DNA from 2 places in the Paenibacillus rhizolycopersici genome. Region 1 is predicted to be linked to the other one. Evidence: predicted binding sites of a transcription regulator. Region 1 holds the regulator's gene; the other holds the start of a gene.
What was found. The regulator LexA, encoded in region 1, represses DNA repair genes until DNA is damaged. The targets are predictions, from matches to a motif close to CGAACATATGTTCG.

Region 2: addB (helicase-exonuclease AddAB subunit AddB) is a predicted target of LexA. The motif match lies at 3,148-3,161, and genes of this name have one in related genera.

The regions. Positions count from the first base shown of each region.
Region 1 covers NZ_JADCNN020000009.1:178,112-183,289, reverse strand. The annotation lists gene IM700_RS12305 (MerR family transcriptional regulator) at 1-371, shown strand, start outside; gene glnA (type I glutamate--ammonia ligase) at 398-1,735, shown strand; gene IM700_RS12295 (hypothetical protein) at 2,055-2,609, shown strand; gene IM700_RS12290 (hypothetical protein) at 2,732-2,884, shown strand; gene lexA (transcriptional repressor LexA) at 2,991-3,617, opposite strand; gene IM700_RS12280 (LysM peptidoglycan-binding domain-containing protein) at 3,897-4,193, shown strand; gene IM700_RS12275 (DUF896 domain-containing protein) at 4,358-4,531, shown strand; gene IM700_RS12270 (hypothetical protein) at 4,544-5,074, shown strand; gene IM700_RS12265 (HAD family hydrolase) at 5,123-5,178, shown strand, end outside.
Region 2 covers NZ_JADCNN020000003.1:143,345-148,522, reverse strand. The annotation lists gene IM700_RS04495 (NUDIX hydrolase) at 1-165, shown strand, start outside; gene IM700_RS04490 (Na/Pi cotransporter family protein) at 320-1,333, opposite strand; gene IM700_RS04485 (methyltransferase domain-containing protein) at 1,493-2,866, shown strand; gene IM700_RS04480 (hypothetical protein) at 2,938-3,084, shown strand; gene addB (helicase-exonuclease AddAB subunit AddB) at 3,214-5,178, shown strand, end outside.

The DNA of each region.
Region 1 (5,178 bases):
TAGGTATCGTTATGAAACTTACGGATTTAACGGCAAGACAAATACGATATTACGAGCAGCATGAATTGATTGTACCTGCGCGAACCTCGGGGAATCAGCGAATGTTTTCCCTCAATGATGTCGAACGCTTGCTGGAGATCAAGGGCCTCATCGATAAAGGCGTGAACATCGCCGGGATCAAGCAAGTCATGAACCCAATGTCCCGTGAATCTCTAGATGCGACGGTCATCACGAAGGATACCGAGGAGAAGCGGAAGGAAATGACGGATTCCCAAATTTACCGTATGTTGAAGCAGCAGTTGGTGTCAGGTAGCAAACCGGGGCAAGTTTCTTTGATCCAAGGCGAACTGTCGCGGTTTTTCAAAAAATAATAATCTAAACGTTGGGAGAGGTTAGGGTGAGTTACTCGAATTACACCAAAGAAGACATTTTACGCATCGCCAAGGAAGAAAATGTACGTTTTATTCGTTTGCAGTTCACAGATTTGCTGGGAACGATTAAAAACGTGGAAATTCCGGTCAGCCAATTGGAGAAGGCGTTGGACAACAAGATGATGTTTGATGGTTCTTCCATCGAAGGATATGTTCGTATCGAGGAGTCCGACATGTATCTCTTCCCGGATCTGGACACTTGGGTCATTTTCCCTTGGGTGACGGAGGATCGCGTAGCACGTTTGATTTGTGATGTATATATGCCTGACGGTACACCGTTTGCCGGCGATCCGCGTGGGATTTTGAAACGCGCGCTGAAGGAAGCCGAAGAGATGGGCTACACCGCGATGAATGTTGGGCCGGAACCGGAGTTCTTCCTGTTCAAAACCGACGATAAAGGCAACCCTACTACCGAGTTGAATGACCAAGGCGGTTACTTCGATTTGGCCCCTACGGACCTCGGCGAGAATTGCCGCCGTGAAATCGTATTGACACTGGAAGAAATGGGCTTTGAAATCGAAGCTTCCCACCATGAAGTGGCTCCGGGTCAACATGAGATCGACTTTAAATACGCGAGTGCGATCAAAGCCGCTGACCAAATCCAAACCTTTAAATTGGTCGTTAAGACGATTGCTCGTCAGCATGGGCTTCATGCCACGTTTATGCCGAAGCCGTTGTTCGGCGTGAATGGTTCGGGGATGCATTGCCACCAATCATTGTTCAAAGGTAACGTGAACGCGTTTTATGAGGAAAGTGATAGCCTGGGCCTGAGCAACGAAGCACGCCACTATATGGCTGGTATCCTGAAGCATGCTCGCGCATTTGCAGCCATCACAAACCCAACCGTAAACTCATACAAACGTCTCGTGCCTGGCTATGAAGCACCTTGCTATGTGGCCTGGTCTTCGAGCAACCGCAGCCCAATGATCCGAATTCCAGCTTCCCGCGGCCTTAGCACACGCGTTGAAGTGCGTAACCCGGACCCGGCTGCTAATCCTTACTTAGCTTTGGCTGTGATGTTGAAAGCGGGCCTGGATGGCATCAAGAAGGAGCTCCCGCTGGTTGATCCAGTCGATCGCAACATCTATGTGATGTCTGAGGAAGAACGCGTGGAAGAAGGGATCCCAAGTCTTCCGTCCGACTTGAAGGAAGCGCTTGGCGAATTGCTGCGCAGTGAAATTATTAGCGAAGCGTTGGGTGACCATGCGTTGACTCATTTCTACGAGTTGAAAGAAATCGAATGGGACATCTTCCGTACCCAAGTTCATCAATGGGAACGCGATCAATATATGACATTGTATTAAGAATAAGTTTACGCATATCCCTCAACGCCTGGCGTTGGGGGATATTTTTATGTCGTTGTAGATCTTTCCATACATGGAGGAAGCCGAGAGAGCTAACCTTATGAATTATAAGGAGGCCCAAAACGATGGCTACAGAAACACTGGAAAGAGGTCAAATACGCATCGAGGAGCAAGAGGTACCTCAAATCACCAATGATATAAATGAATGTAACGCTCCATGTCCGCACTGTACCACTTCCTATAATGGCTGCACGATGAATCCGAACCATTATGGTTCCCACCGATGTGCTAACGGCCATACTTATTAGGAATGTTGGAGATGAGGAGGAAGGGGCTTATCCTGTACATTTTGATAGCGTTAGTCGGATGCAGCAATCAACAGCCGGGTTCAATCAAAACCTATGATAGACCTCAGAATCAGTCTGTAGGATTGTCACAAGAAAGAAGAGCGGTTATTTCGAAGGACCCGCAACTCGTTGAGATGGAGGAAATGAAAATAATGATTCGAATGGTCGAATTGTTAAATTCTGAAATCCAGAATCCAGTAAACGCAGCGATGTATCTCGACACATTGAATCATGTATTAGAACAAGAAGTGCGACCATCGGCTATACATTTGAATCAATTGGGGTATCCTTCGGTCTTGCAAAGTTTAGACCGTATCGTGCAAAGCAATACACAGGCAAAGGTCAATCTGACTAAAGGTCAACCAGCTGCTCAATACCAGAATCAAAATTACGATCAATATCAAATCAACTTGATGAATCGGCAACTTCAGCAAAGTCAGGAGTTATTTCGAGAGCATAAACAATTCATGGACGGAATCTACAAGAGAATGGAACAAAGTCATAACAATTATATGAATAATAGGTAAAAAAGGATAGGAACAATGATTTGACATCAAATGGTTTGTTCCTATTTACATACGTTTGAAAGTATTGGGTCAAGCTAAGCGCAAAGGATGGGGGAGATGAATTGAATTAAGGAGGTAGTCACATGGTGACCGAATTGAAAAGATACCAACGCCGTCGCTACCGGTTAAAGCAGTGGTGGATAGCAGAACGTGCCGGATTTGGTTGGGGCACACGCGGCCGCCGCGAAAAGACAGGCTACAATCTAATGCACTTCCTGGACCTCGAATGGGATTAGTAAGGGGGAAGGGAATGCGTAAGGCGGATAAACCAAACAGGACGAAGTCGATATAAACCCATCGCTTCGTCCTGTTTGATGTTATCATTGCCGCATATTTAGAAAATTAGTGCAAGTCGCGGAACAGACCGACGACTTTCCCCAGGATGGTCACATGCTTCAAACGAAGCGGTTCCATCGTTGAATTCTCAGGCTGCAAGCGAATATGGTCTTTCTCTTTATAAAACGTCTTGACCGTCGCCTCGTCATCTTCCGTCATGGCTACAACGATCTCTCCGTTGTTGGCCGTTTGCTGTTGGCGGACGATCACATAATCCCCACTATGTATTCCGGCTTCGATCATGCTGTCGCCAACCACGGAAAGCATGAATACTTCTCCGTCAGCAGCGTAATGCTCTGGCAGTGGGAAATAATCTTCAATATTCTCCGTTGCCGTGATCGGCATGCCTGCAGTTACTTTCCCGACAACGGGAACGCGGGCAATGCTATGTGCAAACAAATTGTAATTCTCCGACTCTTCTTGGCCCAACAACTCGATGGCACGCGGCTTCGTCGGGTCGCGCCGGATGAACCCTTTCTTCTCCAGGCGGTCCAGATGGCCGTGAACGGTGGAGCTGGACGCCAATCCGACGGCTTCCCCTATCTCACGTACGGAAGGTGGATAACCTTTGGCGCGTACTTCGTTGCGAATGAATTCAAGAATGGCCTGTTGCCGGCTCGATACCTTTGACATGTACGGATCAACCCCATTTAGTAACGTTTGGAAAAATTATAACACAGAACTTCCGTTCGTACAAACATTAGTTCTAAAAAGAGAGATCAATATACGGAAACTAAAAAAAATAAGAACAACCGTTCGAAAAAACTATTGAATCAAACAAATGTTCGTGTTATATTGATTACATAAAACAGAACACTTGTTTGGAGTGATGGTTATATGTTGAAGTACAGTTCCTATCAAAGCATCTACGAACAACCTTCTTTTCGTCGTCCTATGGAGAGAAGATTACATATGAGTACATTTCTGAAGAGTAGATTGTCCAAAATTGCCGTGCTTCTGATCATTCTCAGCATCACATGCACCGGTATGGTACAGGCCTTTGCAGCGTCCATCGACAACTCCGCCACGGAAGAGCGGGCAGAATATGTTGTAGTGATGCCTGGAGATACCTTGTGGGAAATTGCCGTGGCTCATAAGCCTCAAGGTCAAGATACGCGAGTCTACATTCAGAAGTTGATGCGGACCAATGGGCTCGGTACCAGCTCGATTCAAGCGGGAGATACGCTGATGTTGCCCAACAAACATTAGAGGTTAACCGAGTTATGATATATAGGAAGAACCAGAGCTTGTTTCAAGGATGCGGGATGGGGTTGCCGTCGCCTTGACAAGCTCTTTTTCTCATGTCAAAGTAAGAATTAATGCCCTGTGTAACACCATGGGAAGCATAGTATATATAGAAGTGGGAGGAACTTATGGATATTGATGCGTTGGTTAAGCGGATTAATGAGCTGGCTCGAAAAGCCAAAGAAGAAGGATTATCGCAAGACGAGCTATTGGAAAGAGCCCAGCTTCGGGAAACGTATCTGCAAAACGTTCGCAGGAATTTTCGGCACCAGCTCGAGTCGATCGAGATTGTAGATAAATAGGGAGGAACGGGTATGGGTTCGTTTGATCGCAAAGTAGAACGTAATCAAGTAAGAATGAATAAGAAAGGCAAGGGACCGCAAGTTGGGCAGACGACGCGAAATTCACGGTCGACGCTTGGGGCAAACGGGGAAGGTGATGTTTTTAAAGGGCGCAACATCATTTTGCCTTTTCTCTTGTTCCTGTTAGCCCTTCTGTATGGCGGCGTAGGGATCATCGGCAATTCTGCGGAAGTGAACTCGGTGCTGTATTGGGCGACGATCTTTTTGTATATTGTGCTGGCTTTGGCCATTTTTCTTCGCAAGCCTTATTTGCGCATCAACAAGAGCTGGCTGTACACCTCGAAATTCAATCGTGATCGCATGCTGGATGCCGGTAACATTAGCAAAATCAAGGTTAGCCGGAACAAAATTGTGATTGAACCGAAAACACGGGAACCCAAATGGGTGTTCTACCGCACACGCAACCGCTTCGATACGGAAGCAATGGCCACGCGGTTGGAGCTGTATGCCAATACCCATCATGTAAAATTGGAGAAAGAATAGAATCACATTTGCAAGTATAAAGCGATAGAACGGAGAGGGCTGGGACGAATGACGATCAAAGCGGTATGTTTTGACCTGGACGACACGCTGCTCTGGGATGAGCG
Region 2 (5,178 bases), on a different contig from region 1:
GAGTGGCAAAGCGGGGCGCTCCAGCCTCAGCTTGAGGAGATCCGCAGCGTGTCCTGGTACGAGCCGCAGGAGGCTTGGCGTCAGCAGCGGAAAGCCGGTTACGACAACAATGATTTTATCTTGGAAAATGCGCTAAAGATGCTTGGCGTCGAGCCGCTAGGTTAGAAGGGTGGAGGATGACGGAAATAGTTGACTATGTGCAGTTATTTCTTCGGAATTCGCCCTAGACGCTGAAACAAACGCTAGAGTGCAGTTATTTTTTACGGTATTTGAGAAATGGAGGATATCGGCGAAAATAACTGCATTTTTGCACCTACTCCTACACCTTCGTATTCGGAAGAATACGGCCGGAGAGATGATCATCGGACCGATCCAGCCGGGACCAAATCGGTAAATAACAAAACGGCAGCGCGAGCAAAGAGCATGCGACATTAAAAATCGTTTGCGTATGGGCGATTTGCGCCGAGAGATCGCCGGTCAGCGAGGCTGCCATCCCTTGCAACAGCGGAACCAGCGGCAGGAACAACGCTGCCCCCAGCACGTTTAGCGTCACATGCGACCAGGCGACGAATCGGCCCGACCGGGTGCCGCCGATCGCGGCGATCACCGCGGTGACGCAGGTGCCAACGTTGGAGCCGATGACCATGGCGATTCCAAACTCCACCGGCAGGGCACCGCTGGCGGCAAGTCCCATCGTCATGGCGACGACCGCGGCACTGCTGTGAATGATCGCCGTCAGGACGGCGCCGGCGAAGGCGCCCCACAGCAGGCTGCCAGTGGCATGCTCCAACAGCCAAGAGATTACGCCGCGTTCCTCCAGCGCCGGACCGATCGATTGCATGAAGCGAATCGCGATCATCACGAGGCTGAAGCCGGCCATAGCAAGGGCACCAAACTGCAAGGGTTGCAGCCAAGGCAAGCGGCGCTGAATATAGCCGGGCAGCATTTCGCCGCCAAGCACGGCGGCCGCCCACATCCCTAACGAAACGATGAGCATGGGAACGCCTAGCTTGGCTATATTAAGGGCAAGCAGTTCCGTGGTCAGGCAGGTTCCGATATTGCCTCCCAGGATGATCCCTAACGTTCGCGCGTAGGACAACAACCTAGCGTTAACGAGCCCGATTGTCATGACCGTAACGGCTGTGCTGCTCTGCAGAACGGCCGTGATCAGCGTACTCGACAGCAAGCCGGTCCAAGGCGTTCGCGTTGTCCGATGAAGAAAACCGATCAGCTTGGGGCCGGCCCAAGCATGCAGGGAAGCCTCCATGACCTTCATGCCAAACAGGAATAGGGCGAGCCCAAACGTCACCGGGAACAAGATGTCTTGAAACATATCGGCGATCCCCTTTCCCGCAAAATAAAAGGCTACATTCGTACAAGTTACATATATGACGGACGGACAACTTCCATGCTAGCAAAGCAGGCGCAGGTCCGAGCCGAAGAGGCGCCAAGAAGCATTGGCTTACTTTTTTTATGAGGAGTGAAGTATCGAGTGGCAAGGGTTATACTGCAGCGCAGCCGTAAGAAACGGTTGGAAAAAGGGCATCCTTGGATCTTCAAGAACGAAATTGAGAATGTAGAAGGTAACGTAGAACCGGGCGCTTTGGTTGAAATTGTCGATTACCGACACCGCTACCTGGCAACAGGGTATTACAATCCGGCTTCGCAAATTACCGTCCGCGTCGTATCCTATACGCCGCTGGCGGCGATGGACACCGCCTTTTTTGTTCGTCGGTTTACGGAATGCATGAAGCATCGGGAACGGTTCGTGAAAGAGGATGCCTACCGGCTGGTCTACGGGGAAGCGGACTTTCTGCCTGGTCTGATCGTAGACAAGTTTGGAGAGGTGCTGGTCGTACAGCTGCTGACGTTAGGGATGGACCGCTGCCGAGAGCAGATCGTTACGGCGCTGACGGAAGTGTTGCATCCCGTTGGCATCTACGAACGCAGCGACGTATCCGTGCGTGAAATGGAAGGCCTGGAGCAGGTGAAGGGTCCGATCTTCGGAGAGCCGCCGCGTCATGTCATCGTGACGGAGAACGGGCTCCAGATTGAAGTGGATATCGAACAGGGGCAAAAAACGGGGTATTTCTTCGACCAACGGGAAAATCGGGCCTCCATCAAGCCGCTGATGACCGGTTGGGGCGAGCGCAGCGGCATCGCGCTTCAGGAGTTGCCCACGGAAGACGGCGGAGTTCGACTTGCACCGGTCAACCGGAACGGCAAAGAGGTCACCTTCCCATATTGGGACGGGGCGACCGTGCTGGAATGCTTCTCACATACCGGAAGCTTCACCCTGCACGCCTGCCAATACGGGGCGAAAAAGGTCACCTGCCTCGATATCTCCGAGCATGCGATCGAAAGCGCGAAACGGAACGTCGAGTTAAACGGGTTCACCGACCGCGTTGAATTTGTCGTGGCCGACGCATTTGACTATTTGCGCAGCCAAGTGAAGGGTCTGGAGGAGCGGACGCGCAGGGCGGCTCAGGACGGCAAGGTCGATACTTCCGTACCGCTGACGGCCGGCGGCGGACGTTCCTGGGATGTCGTCATACTCGATCCGCCGGCGTTCGCCAAGACGAAATCGGCGGTCAAAGGTGCCTGCCGCGGCTACAAGGACATTAACCTTCACGGCATGAAGCTAGTTAACGAAGGCGGGTATTTGGTAACGGCCAGCTGCTCCTACCACATGCGGCCGGATCTGTTCCTGGAGACGATTTTGGAGGCCGCGGAGGATGCCGGAAAAGTGCTGCGCCTGGTCGAATGGCGGGCGGCTGGAAAAGACCATCCTCAAATTCTGGGGGTCGACGAAGGACATTACCTGAAATTCGCCATTTTCGAGGTGCGTAGTAAAGACGCTCTCTAACCTTGGAAACCAAGAGACAAGGGTGTAACATTTTTCCTGATTTCTGCCGATAGCTAAGGGTAAGAGGAAAAATGAAAGGGAGAGGGTACAATGAAGCCTTTGCGCAAGGGGACGCCAAATCGGGTCTAGGCTTGCTGCTCGATTTCGTCCGAAACATCCCGACTCACCCGGAATGGATGGACAGCTACATGAAAAGTAGGCAACAGGCTGATTTCTAAATTGAACAGGGATAGATGGGCCTCGTTTCGCGATTATCGCGGAGCGGGGCTATTTTTTATATGCGAATGTTTGATCGTATTTATGCTATACTGAAAACTAACGAATTGTCCGTGGTAGGAGGTACTTCCATGTCTTTACGGTTCATACTCGGCCGCTCCGGCAGCGGCAAAACCAGCCTCATTCTCGACCGGGTAACCGCGGCACTGCGCGAGCATCCCACCGGTCCGCCGCTCATCATCTTAACCCCGGAACAAGGCACCTTCCAAATCGAACAGCGGATCGCCACCGCCCCGGGACTTCGCGGTACCGTCCGCACTCAGGTGCTGGGCTTTCGCCGCCTGGCGCTGCGCGTCATGCAGGAAACCGGCGGTGCGGCGCTTGTACCGATCGATGACGAAGGCAAGAAAATGCTGCTGTACAAGCTCATGCGCCGTCGGAAAGGCGAGTTAAAGCTGTTTGGGCACGGCGGGGATCAGCTCGGATTAATCGACCGGATCGCCGGACTGTATACGGAAATGAAGAAATATAACGTGGATTTCCCGGCTTTGCAGGAGCACTATCGCCTTCTGGAACAAAGCGAAGGAGAGTCCCCGTTACTGAAGGATAAAATGCACGACCTTAGCCTGCTGTTCGCCGAATTCGACGAGGAGCTGTCCCGCTTGTACATCGACAACGAGGACCATGTGGTCAAGCTGGCACAGGGAGCCGGGAAATCGGATTATTTGCGGGGGGCAGAGATTTGGATCGACGGATTCCATACGTTTACCCCGCAGGAATACACGGCGATTATCGAACTGCTCAAGGCCGCCGCGTCTGTCACGATCTCGTTGACGCTGGATCGAACCTATAATGACGGAACGCTGCCGCATGAGTTAAATCTGTTCCACACACCCGCATCCGCCTTCGTCAAATTGAACCAACTGGCTGCGGAGGCTGGAATTGAAGTCCAGCCAGCCGAGCTGCTGGAGGAGCGTCCATTTCCCCGTTTTCGGGAGAGCGAGACGCTTTCGTATCTGGAGTCAGCTTACGAGCGGCGCTCACCGTGGCCGCAGTCAACTCCGCCGCAAGATCTGGGACGGGCTTTGTCTATACACCGGGCAGCCAGCCGGCGCGCCGAGGTTGAAGGCACCGCTCGCGAGATGGTGCGCTTGGCTCGGGAAGAAGGAATACGCTGGCGGGATATGGCGCTGCTGGTTCGTAATCTAGGGGATTACGAAGAGCTGCTCGCTCCGACGATGGAAGCCTACGGGATCCCTTGTTTTCTTGATCAGAAGACAAGCATGTTGTTTCACCCGATGGTTGAATTTATCCGTGCGACGCTGGACGTCGTGCTCGGGTTTTGGAAATATGATGACGTATTCCGCTGCGTAAAAAGTGAATTTCTTCTGCCGCTGGACGGCAGCTTGACGCGCGAGCATATGGATATGCTGGAGAATTATGCGTTGGCGAGCGGCATTCAAGGCTACCGTTGGTTTGACGGGCGGCCATGGAAGTCCGCTCCAAGCCTGTCGCTCGAGCAGGATGATCAAACAACGGCTTCGGCCAAGGCCTTGGAGCAGTTGAAACTGCTAGAACGTTGCCGCGCTGCGGTTGCCGGTCCCTTGTCGGCGTTCGAGAAAGAGATCCGGAAGGCGAAAAACGCCGCCGACATGTGTGCCGCTGTGTATCAGATGCTGGAGAGCGTTGAGGCGGCTCAGCGCCTGGATGTGCTGGCCCACCAGATGGTACGTGAAGGCAAGCCTCGCCAGGCGATGGAGCATCGCCAATTATGGGGCGCGGTGCTTGACGTGTTGGACCAGATCGTAGAAATGATGGGGGACGAGCCCCTGGAGCTGGAGCTGTTTGCCGGCGTGCTGGAGACCGGACTGAAGGAGCTCAAGGTGTCGCTGGTGCCGCCTTCGCTCGACCAGGTGCTGATCGGGAGCACCGAGCGTACGCGTTCGGGGCAGGTCAAGCATCTGTTCCTGCTGGGAATTAACGAAGGAATCATGCCGGCGAACCTGCAAGAGGAGGGCGTGCTTAGCGAGCAGGAGCGCCAGCGTCTGGCGGAGATCGGCTTAGAGCTGGCCCCGGGGCTTGCTCGCAAGCTGCTG